DNA from 2 places in the Arthrobacter sp. 49Tsu3.1M3 genome. Region 1 is predicted to be linked to the other one. Evidence: predicted binding sites of a transcription regulator. Region 1 holds the regulator's gene; the other holds the start of a gene.
The links. Region 1 encodes HrcA, which represses chaperone genes, less so after heat shock. Its sites were predicted from a motif close to TTNGCACTCGNNNNNNNCGAGTGCNAA; they were not measured.
Positions count from the first base shown of each region.

Region 2: the regulator HrcA is predicted to act here: its motif matches at 1,913-1,939, upstream of B5X90_RS04375 (FmdB family zinc ribbon protein).

Region 1 covers NZ_FUZD01000016.1:65,439-70,218, forward strand. Annotated here, with positions in the region: gene B5X90_RS15590 (DUF4870 domain-containing protein) at 1-125, opposite strand, end outside; gene B5X90_RS15595 (DUF3097 domain-containing protein) at 269-1,120, opposite strand; gene hrcA (heat-inducible transcriptional repressor HrcA) at 1,440-2,453, shown strand; gene dnaJ (molecular chaperone DnaJ) at 2,545-3,675, shown strand; gene B5X90_RS15610 (16S rRNA (uracil(1498)-N(3))-methyltransferase) at 3,678-4,463, shown strand; gene B5X90_RS15615 (GerMN domain-containing protein) at 4,514-4,780, opposite strand, start outside.
Region 2 covers NZ_FUZD01000002.1:311,897-316,676, forward strand. Annotated here, with positions in the region: gene B5X90_RS04365 (AAA family ATPase) at 1-416, shown strand, start outside; gene B5X90_RS04370 (RcpC/CpaB family pilus assembly protein) at 514-1,413, opposite strand; gene B5X90_RS04375 (FmdB family zinc ribbon protein) at 1,575-1,826, opposite strand; gene B5X90_RS04380 (5-formyltetrahydrofolate cyclo-ligase) at 1,966-2,616, opposite strand; gene galU (UTP--glucose-1-phosphate uridylyltransferase GalU) at 2,721-3,638, shown strand; gene B5X90_RS04390 (GNAT family N-acetyltransferase) at 3,644-4,264, shown strand; gene B5X90_RS04395 (hypothetical protein) at 4,408-4,780, shown strand, end outside.

The sequences.
Region 1 (4,780 bases):
GCCAGCGTGGCCCACTGCCGGTCCTCGCTGGCCGTCAGCGGCAGCGCGTTTGCCGGAACGCCATGGTACGGAGGCTGGCCATGGCCAGCCTGATTGCCCGTGTGTTCGCGTGCGTTATCTGCCACGGTGTAGCCCTTCGGATTGCGGTGATGCGTTGCTGCCTGGGTTGTGCCTGAAATAGCCGGGACCGCACCAGAAGCGCGGCCGCCGTTTCAAGAATACTTGCTCGGGCCCGGAAATGGAGATCAGGGGCGGCCGCCACGGCAGACTAGGGCACGGTGAGGAAGTCAATGACCTCTTCCACGCGGCCAAGCAGCGACGCCTCCAGATCAGCGTAGCTGCGGACAGCCCCCAGGAGTTTCTGCCAGCCGAGGCCGATGTCCTCCTTCGTGGAGTGGGGCCATCCGAAAGCCATCAGGATGCCGGTCTTCCAGTCCACGCCGCGGGGGATCACGGGCCACTGTTCGATCCCCAGGACCGCGGGCCGGATGGCCTGCCACACGTCCACATAGGGGTGCCCCACAATAAGGACGTTGCCGGCGGCGCCCGGTGAGGCCATGACGGCGTCGGCGATCCGCGACTCCTTGGAGTTAGCCACAAGGTGGTCTACCAGCACGCCGAGGCGCCGGCCAGGGCCCGGGCCGAAGTCCGCGACGGCGGCCGCGAGGTCGTCAATGCCGTGCAGGGGTTCGACGACGATGCCCTCCACCCGGAGGTCATCGCCCCAGACCTTCTCCACCAGCTCGGCGTCGTGCTTTCCTTCCACCCAGATGCGGCTGGCCTTGGCCACCTGTGCGCGCTGCCCCGCCACCCGCACCGAGCCCGACGCCGTGCGGCCGGCACCGGCGGCCGGGGCCGTCTTCTTCGGGGCCGGCGGCATCAGGCGGATGGGCTGGCCCTCCAAGAGGAAGCCAAAGCCGAGGCGGAAGGACCGCGACTTGCCGCGCCGGTCCTCCAGCGCCACCACGTGCATGCCGCCGGACTTCTCCACCCGGGTTACGGCGCCCACCCAGCCGGACTGGACCTCCTCGAGGACCATCCCGCGTTCCACCGGGACTTCGGGCAACTGTGTCTTGGCGGGGGCGGACAGGTCCTGGGGTCCCCAGTTCTGGTACGACATCTCTACACGCTTACTTTGCACTCGGAATGTACGGCGGTCGGTGGAACTCTCCGGGGGCCGGAACCGGACCGCGACGGCGCGGCAAACGGCAGCGGCTGCCACGGTCTTGGCGCCGGCGTGACGGGAATCGCGTTCCCGCGGGCCACGCCTGGAGCGAATCCAATGCTAACAACGCGGCGACTCATATTAGACTGGTTAGCACTTAGGCATGTCGAGTGCTAACCCTTGTCCTGTGGCGGACCGTCCGTGCACCACGTGTGGACCCGGACCGGGCGCGGGGGGTGGCACCGGCTGCGGGACAGTCGATTGGAGGTGGAGCGTGAGCGAACCGCGCAAACTCGAAGTGCTGCGCGCCATCGTGGAGGACTACGTCCATTCGCGTGAGCCCGTTGGTTCCAAAGCGCTCGTTGAACGGCACCATCTCGGCGTCTCGAGCGCCACGATCCGAAATGATATGGCGGCGCTGGAAGACGAGGGCCTGATCACGGCGCCGCACACGAGCGCCGGCCGGATCCCCACTGACAAGGGCTACCGGCTGTTCGTCGACCAGATCTCAGCGGTGAAGCCATTGTCGCCGGCCGAGCGCCGGGCGATCCAGGCGCTGCTGGAAGGATCCGAGGACCTCGACGACATCCTTGACCGGACCGTGCGGCTCCTCTCGCACCTGACCAACCAGGTCGCCGTCGTGCAGTATCCGCTGCTCAGCCGCGCCCGGGTGCGGCACATCGAGTTCGTGCTGCTGGCGCCCCGGAAAGTGCTGGCGGTTCTGATCGCGGACACCGGCAAGGTGGAGCAGCGCGTGATCGACGTCGGGCAGGACATTCCCGACGACGCGCTGGCGGAATTGCGGACCAGCTTCCTGGCCAGCCTGTCCGGAACACCGCTGAGCCTGATGCCGCAGCTGCTGCCCGCCGTCATCGCCGCCGGCCCGCCCGCGCGGCGCGGGGCAGCCCAGGCGCTGGCCCGCGGCCTTGAGGCCCTGGCCACGAGCAGCCGTGAGGAGCGCATGGTCATGGCCGGCACCGCCAACCTGGCCCGCTCCAATGTGGACTTCCCGCTCAGCATCGGCCCCGTGCTGGAGGCCCTCGAGGAACAGGTGGTCATGCTCCGCCTGCTCAGCGAAATGGCCGAAGACCCGCGCGGCGTGACCGTCAGCATCGGCCGGGAAAACCCCTACGACGGTCTCGCCGAGGCCTCGGTCGTGGCCACCGCCTACGGCCCTGACGCCACGGCCAAGGTCGGAGTGCTTGGGCCCACCCGGATGGACTATCCCACCACCATGGCCGCCGTCCGAGCCGTGGCCCGCTACCTTTCGAGGATCCTGGGGCCCTGACAGGCCCGGGACCGAATACGACTTCTTGCCCCACAGGCAGTGCCCACAGGCAGTACCCCACAGGCAGTACAACAAGGAAGAGATACACACTTTGAGCAGCCACTACGACGTTCTTGGAGTCTCCCGCGACGCATCGGGGGAGGAGATCAAGAAGGCCTACCGGAAACTGGCCCGGACCCTGCACCCGGACGTGAACCCCGGGGAGGACGCCTCGGACAGGTTCAAGGCCGTCACCCACGCCTACGAGGTCCTCTCCGATCCGCAGAAGCGCCGGGTCTATGACACCACCGGCAACGAGAACGGCACCGACAACGGCTTCGGCGGCGGCAGCTACTCGGGCCAGGGCTTCGCCTTCCAGGACATCTTCGAGACCTTCTTCGGCGCCGGTGGCGGCCAGGGCGGCCCGGCGTCCCGGGTCCGCCGCGGCCAGGACGCGCTGATCAGCGTCAGGATCGACCTCCGCGATGCCGTTTTCGGCGTGAACAAAAAGCTCGAGGTCGACACCGCCGTCATCTGCCCCACGTGCGAGGGGTCCTGCTGCCGGGAGGGCAGCCACCCGGTCCGCTGCGACATCTGTGGCGGCAGCGGTCAGGTCCAGCGCGCCGTGCGGTCCATCCTGGGCCAGGTCATGACGTCCGCCCCCTGCGGGTCCTGCGAGGGCTTCGGCACCGTCATCAAGGACCCGTGCAACGAATGCAGCGGCCAGGGCCGGATCCGCAGCCGCCGCTCCCTGACCGTCAAGGTCCCGGCCGGCGTGGCGACCGGCACCCGCATCCAGTTGTCCGGCCAGGGCGAGGCCGGCCCCGCCGGCGGCCCCGCCGGGGACCTGTACGTGGAGATCCGGGTCAACAACGACGCCACTTACGTGCGCGAGGGCGATGACCTCCACGCGAGCCTCAACATTCCCATGACGGCGGCCGCCCTGGGCACCGAAATATCCCTCGACACCTTCGACGGACAGCAGGAGATCGACGTCAAGGCCGGCACCCAGTCGGGCGAGATCATCACTCTTCGCGGTCTCGGCGTCACGCACCTGCGCGGCCACGGCCGCGGCGATCTGAAGGTGCACCTGCAGGTGGAAACGCCGGTCAAGCTCGATCACGTCCAGGAGGAACTTCTCCGCCAGCTGGCCAAGCACCGCGGCGAGCACCTCACGGAGGGAAAGCTTGCGGCCAGCGGCGGCGTCTTCGCCAAACTGCGGGACCGGCTCGGTAACCTGTAGCGGTGAGTAACCCGGTCTTCTTCACCGCCTCAGGCACCCTGGACCAGCAGATCCCCGGCTCGGCCTTCGTCCTCGAGGGCACCGAGGCCCGCCACGCCGTCACCGTCAAACGGATCGCCGTCGGAGAAGCCGTCGACATCGCGGACGGCGCCGGCAAGCGCCTGACCGGCACCGTGACAGCCGTCGCTCCCGGGGAGCTGACCGTCGAATGCCTGGACTTGGCCGAGGAACCACGGCCCGGAACCCGGCTGGTCCTGGTCCAGGCCCTCGCCAAGGGCGACCGCGATGAGCTGGCAGCCGAGACCGCGACCGAGTTGGGTATCGACGCCGTCATTCCCTGGCAGGCCGAGCGGTCCATTGTGCGGTGGAAGGCTGAGCGGGCCGCGAAGGCGCATGCCAAGTGGCAATCGGTGGTGACGGCAGCTGCCAAGCAGGCGCGCCGGGCATGGATTCCCGAGGTCCGGGCCGCCGTCGACGGCGCCGGGCTGCAGGCGGCCGTGGCGGCGGCCGACCTCGCCGTCATCCTGCACGAAGACGCCGTGCGCCCGCTGCGGCGGGTACTGGAGGCCTGGCTGGAAAGTGTTGGGTCCGACGAGGTGGCAGATGATGCCGGATCCCGTGAGGTCCTGCTGATCGTGGGTCCGGAAGGTGGCATTAGTCCGCGGGAGGTGACCCGGCTTTGCGACGCAGGCGCAGTTACGGCCCTTTTGGGGCACCATGTGCTGCGTTCGTCCACGGCCGGGCCGGCTGCCACCGTGCTGGCCAGCGACATCCTCGGCCGCTGGTGACCTGCGGCAGCTGCCGCCGCCAGTGACGTGGCGCCTTGTGGAAGCGACGGCTATTTGACCGTGAACCCGCGGGTGTCCTGGAATACTTCCTTGGCGCTGTCGGATGCGTCCACCTGGGACACCCGGACCTCGTAATTGCCCGGGCCGAGGTTCACGGACAAGGTGAACAGCCCGGGCCGGGCTGCATCGGCCGAGGCGGTGGCGCTGCCGTTAAGATACGCGGTCTTGGTATTGTCGCCGTCGCCGTCGACCTTGAGGATTGCCCAGCGGAGCTTGCCGCCTTGGACGGTGCTGCGGCCACTGATCTTGACCGAACC
Region 2 (4,780 bases), on a different contig from region 1:
CAGCATCAGCAATGACAGGCAATACAGGCAGTAAGGAGGCCGGCGGCATGAGTGCGGACGGCATCACCGGCAATACGAACGACACTGGCAACACCGGCGCCACCAAGGACACCGGCGCCCACGAAGCCGGCGCGACGGGGGCCGCGGCCGACACCGCAGGGCCGAAGCCCGGCGAATCGACCGGAGAATCGACCGGGGAATCGACCGGGGAATCGACCGGGGAATCGACCGGCGACGGGGCGGCCCAGGAGGCCGCCAGGGAGACGTCCCGCCGTTCGGAGGCACAGGCCACCGTTCCGGAGGGTGTGCTGCCGAACAAGGCGGCGGAGGACGACCCCCGGCGCTGGGGTGACCAGCCTGACAATTACGATCACGACGCCTGGCTCCAGGAGCAAAAGCCGCCGCACTGGGGCTGACGTGGCCGCCCGCAGCCCTGAGCCTGCGGGCGCAACCCGCGTCGGAGCAAGCTACCCGGGCCCTTGGCCCGGCGGAAACGCCCGGCTGGCTGGACAGCTAGCCCGGCGGTGACGCCACAAGCACGAAAAACAATTTGCCCTGGGTAGACGCGCCCGCCAGCCGTCGGGCCTGATCGGCCGTCGCTGCCACCACCACCATCCCGTCAGTCTCCGCAGTGGCGGGCCAGGGGCCGGCCTTGCCGCCCTGCGCCGACGTCCAGAGCACCGGCACGGCTTCGGCCAGGATTTGGCTTTCCCCGGGTTGTTCCAGGCCGTTGCCGGCAGTGAGCACCACGTTGACGAGCTGCCCGGGGGAGACCAGCTGGATGGAGGCCGGATCTGCCATCCTCAGCGGCACGGCCGCAGAGCCGCGGGGGCTTCCGGCGAGCAGGCCCGGTCCGAGGATCTGGGCGTCGGTGAGGAGCTGGCCCTCGCGCAACGGTGCGGCCAGTTGTTTTCCCTCGAACGCGGTCTCGCTGTCGGGGCTGCCCGCAGGAATAAGGCCGGGTGGCACGCTGATCCTGCTGAGATCGCCGGGTTCCAGGGACTTTCCAGCGGGTAGGTCGGTCGCGGCGGCGAAGGCTGTGACAGTGTCAGTGGGCGCGGGAGTCAGTTGCTGAACCGTCAGCCCGGCGGGGATGCAGAACAGGAGGGCCGCGATAAGCCGCCGGTTCCGGTTAAGCCAGCCGCGCAGGCGGCGCCACGACGGACGGCCGCGGGGCGGCCGCCGGCGGGGTTTCGCGGGACCGGGCCGGCTCCGGAACGGAAGGCCTGCGGTGGAAAACGTGGCGGCAGGATGGCTCGCGGGGCGGATCCCGGAACGGGACCAGCGGCCGCGGCCCATTTCAGGCATTGCGGCGCGGAACGGCCTGGACGAAGGCGTGGAAGATGGCCTGGACGCCGCCGGGGCAGCCGTCGTGAGCGAAAGCGGGAAAAGCGCCGTAAGGAAAGGTTCCATGCCGCCACGCTACGGATCCGCGCAGAGCGGCGGGAGCTGCGGAACGTCCTATGTGGACAACGGCCACATCGGCCACAGCCGCTACAACGGCCAGCCATTCGGGCAGCGCCCGGACTCAGACGGCCCAGCCGGCGGCCTACGCCAACCCGGCAGGAGGTGGCTTAGCTGGCTGCGGCGGCGGGCGCGGGGGTGGCCGCGGGAGCTGCAGGAGCCGGGGAAACCGTGCTGCCCTTGGTGTCGCGCGAATCGGTCCGGTAGAAGCCGGAGCCCTTGAACACTACGCCGACGCTGTTGAACTTCTTGCGCAGCGTGCCCTGGCACTCGGGGCAGGACGTCAAGGAGTTGTCGCTGAACGACTGCACGATCTCGAAGGCGTGGCTGCAGTCCTTGCAGGCGTATGCATACGTGGGCACTGGAAATCCTCCTCAGGGGCAAACGAGCAGGTCCCGTGATGCCGGGGCCGGATCATCGCCGATATGTCTATCGACCGGTTCCGTCCTTAGCAGTCGCAGGGCCTGAGTGCCAATTCTATCACCTTGGCGGGAACCCTGATCAGGCGGGCCGGGATCGGCCGAGCCGGATGATCCCGCCCGGGGTCAGCGCCGTGTCGACTTTCCGGTCGAACGACTCCGCGGGGATGCTGCCTGCGGGCAGCACCTCCGTGTCATAGACGACGGCGGCAGTCGGCAACGCGACAGCGTCGGCCGCCCCGTCGGCCGCCCCGCGGGACGTGGAGGACATGGCAGCCAGGGCGGCAAGGAACTTGTCGTAGTAGCCGCCGCCTTGCCCGATTCGGTTGCCCGAGAAATCCACCGCGGTGGCCGGCACGAAGATTGCGGTGGCGTCCCGCATGATTTCGGTGCCGTGGCGCTCTCCGACAGGCTCCTGGATGGGCGCGTACCGGCTGCGGACAAACCCGGACCGGGGAGTCCAGTACACCCAGCTGAGCTCGATGTCGGGCTCGCAAACGGGCAGCAGCACCCGGTGCCCGGCCTCGACCAGGGCAGCCAGCAGTGGCAGTGTGGGCGGTTCGGCGCCCACCCCGAGGTACGCCGCGAAGGTGCCCTGCCGGCCGCGGGCAAGCCCGGAGGCCCACTCGAGTCCATGGCTGGCGATACCCGCCGCGGCGGTGTCCTGTGCGGCCAGCGGGAGTGCGGAACGCCCCGCCCTGTGGCTGGAGCGAATTTCCTCTTTCGACGCCATCTTGGCCCGTCCTCTGCCTCTTGCGGCCGCGCTGCACCGGCGGGCCCGGCGGGCGGTTCGCATAATGATTACGCAATGATTGGTCCCTCCGTTAGATTAGTCGTGTGAATACACCCAACGCTTCCGTCCGCAAGGCCGTTATCCCCGCCGCGGGCCTTGGTACCAGGTTTCTCCCGGCCACAAAGGCCATGCCCAAGGAAATGCTGCCTGTCGTTGACAAGCCGGCCATCCAGTACGTCGTCGAGGAGGCCGTGAATGTCGGCCTGAACGACATCCTGATGATCACCGGCCGCAACAAGCGGGCGTTGGAGGACCACTTCGACCGCGTCCCCGCGCTGGAGTCCACCCTGGAGGCGAAGGGCGACACTGCGAAGCTCGAATCCATCCAGGCCGCCAGCAACCTCGGTGACATCCACTACGTCCGCCAGGGCGATCCCATGGGCCTCGGCCACGCCGTCCTCCGCGCCAAGCAGCACGTCGGGCAGGAGCCGTTCGCCGTCCTCCTGGGAGATGACCTCATTGACGCCCGCGATGAGCTCCTCAGCACCATGATCGAGGTCCAGGCCAAGACCGGCGGGTCGGTGGTCGCTCTGATCGAGGTGGACCCGTCCCAGATCAGCGCGTACGGCTGCGCGGACGTCGAGGCAATCGGCGGTGAGGACTACGTCCGCATCAACCAGCTCGTGGAGAAGCCGGATGTCGCGGACGCCCCGTCCAACCTGGCCGTGATTGGCCGTTACGTGTTGCACCCGGCCGTCTTTGAAGTGCTGGAGCGCACCGCGCCCGGACGCGGCGGGGAAATCCAGCTCACGGACGCCCTGCAGGAACTCTCGGCCGGTACCGGCGAGGGCTACGGCGTGTACGGCGTCATCTTCCGCGGCCGCCGCTACGACACCGGCGACAAGCTCAGCTACCTCAAGGCCTGTGTCCAGCTCGCCTGCGACAGTGAGGACCTCGGCCCGGGCCTGCGCGAATGGTTGCCCGGCTTCGCGTCCAGCCTGGCCCCCAGCCTCGCCAAATAACTCCCGTGGGGGGCAGCTTCACCTGGCCGGTGACCTTGGAGAGCGGCGACATCGTGTTGCGCCCGATCCGGTACCGGGACCGCAAGGAGTGGACGGCGCTCAGGTCCCGCAACTGCGAGTGGCTGGCCCCCTGGGAGGCATCGAACCCGGTCCCCGGCGGCGGACTGCCGGACTACCGGCAGATGGTGCGCTCGCTCAAGGTCCAGGCCGCGCAGGCCACGGCCTTGCCGTTCGTGATCGCGGAATGGACGCCAGGCCATCAGGCGCCCGTGATCGTGGGGCAGCTGACGGTGTCCTCGATCGTCTGGGGATCGGCCATGATGGCGACGCTTGGCTATTGGGTCGACAAGGAACGGGCCGGCCGGGGGATCGCCCCGACCGCCGTGGCCATGGCGACGGACTACTGCTTCGGCACCCTTGGCCTGCACCGCATGGAGATCAACATCAGGCCCGAGAACGCGCCAAGCCTGCGCGTGGTGGAGAAACTCGGGTTTCGTGACGAGGGATTCCGGCCCAGGTTCCTGCACATCAACGGTGAATGGGCGGACCACCGGACCTTCGCGCTCACGGCTGAGGAAGTGCCGGAAGGCCTCCTCGCGCGGTGGCTGAGAACCCGCCGGTCCTGAAGCCCGAGACAGCCGCCTGACCAGCCACAACGCCCCGACGCCGGCCCGTCGCCGCCGCGCGCGCGACACACCCCTGACAATGCGGGGCAGCACCCCATATACCTCATACGGTTTTGAGTGTGGACTTCCCTCTTAGCAGCTCTGTGATCCTTGTCATTGCTGTTGCGCTCTGGATCGTGTGGGTGGCGCCCTACGTTCTCCGGAACGGACGCCACCAGCTGCAGCCTGCAGGCGAATTCCTGGCGGACGTCATTGATATGGAACCAGCAGATCCACATGCGGGGAAGGTTATGAAAATGGCGGCGCAGCAGGAGAAACCCATGACCAGCACTCAGCGCGCAGAACCGGCCGGCGGCACATCTGGGCCCGGGGCAGGCAAAGCGGCGACCCCTCGGGTGAGCCCGATTGCTGCGGCGGGCTCCCAGGCGTTCCGGATTCGTTGGGGGCGGCTGGTGCTGGCGGTAACCGGGCTCCTGGCCCTCCTCACGGCAGTGGTGTCCGGAGCCCTTCGACTTT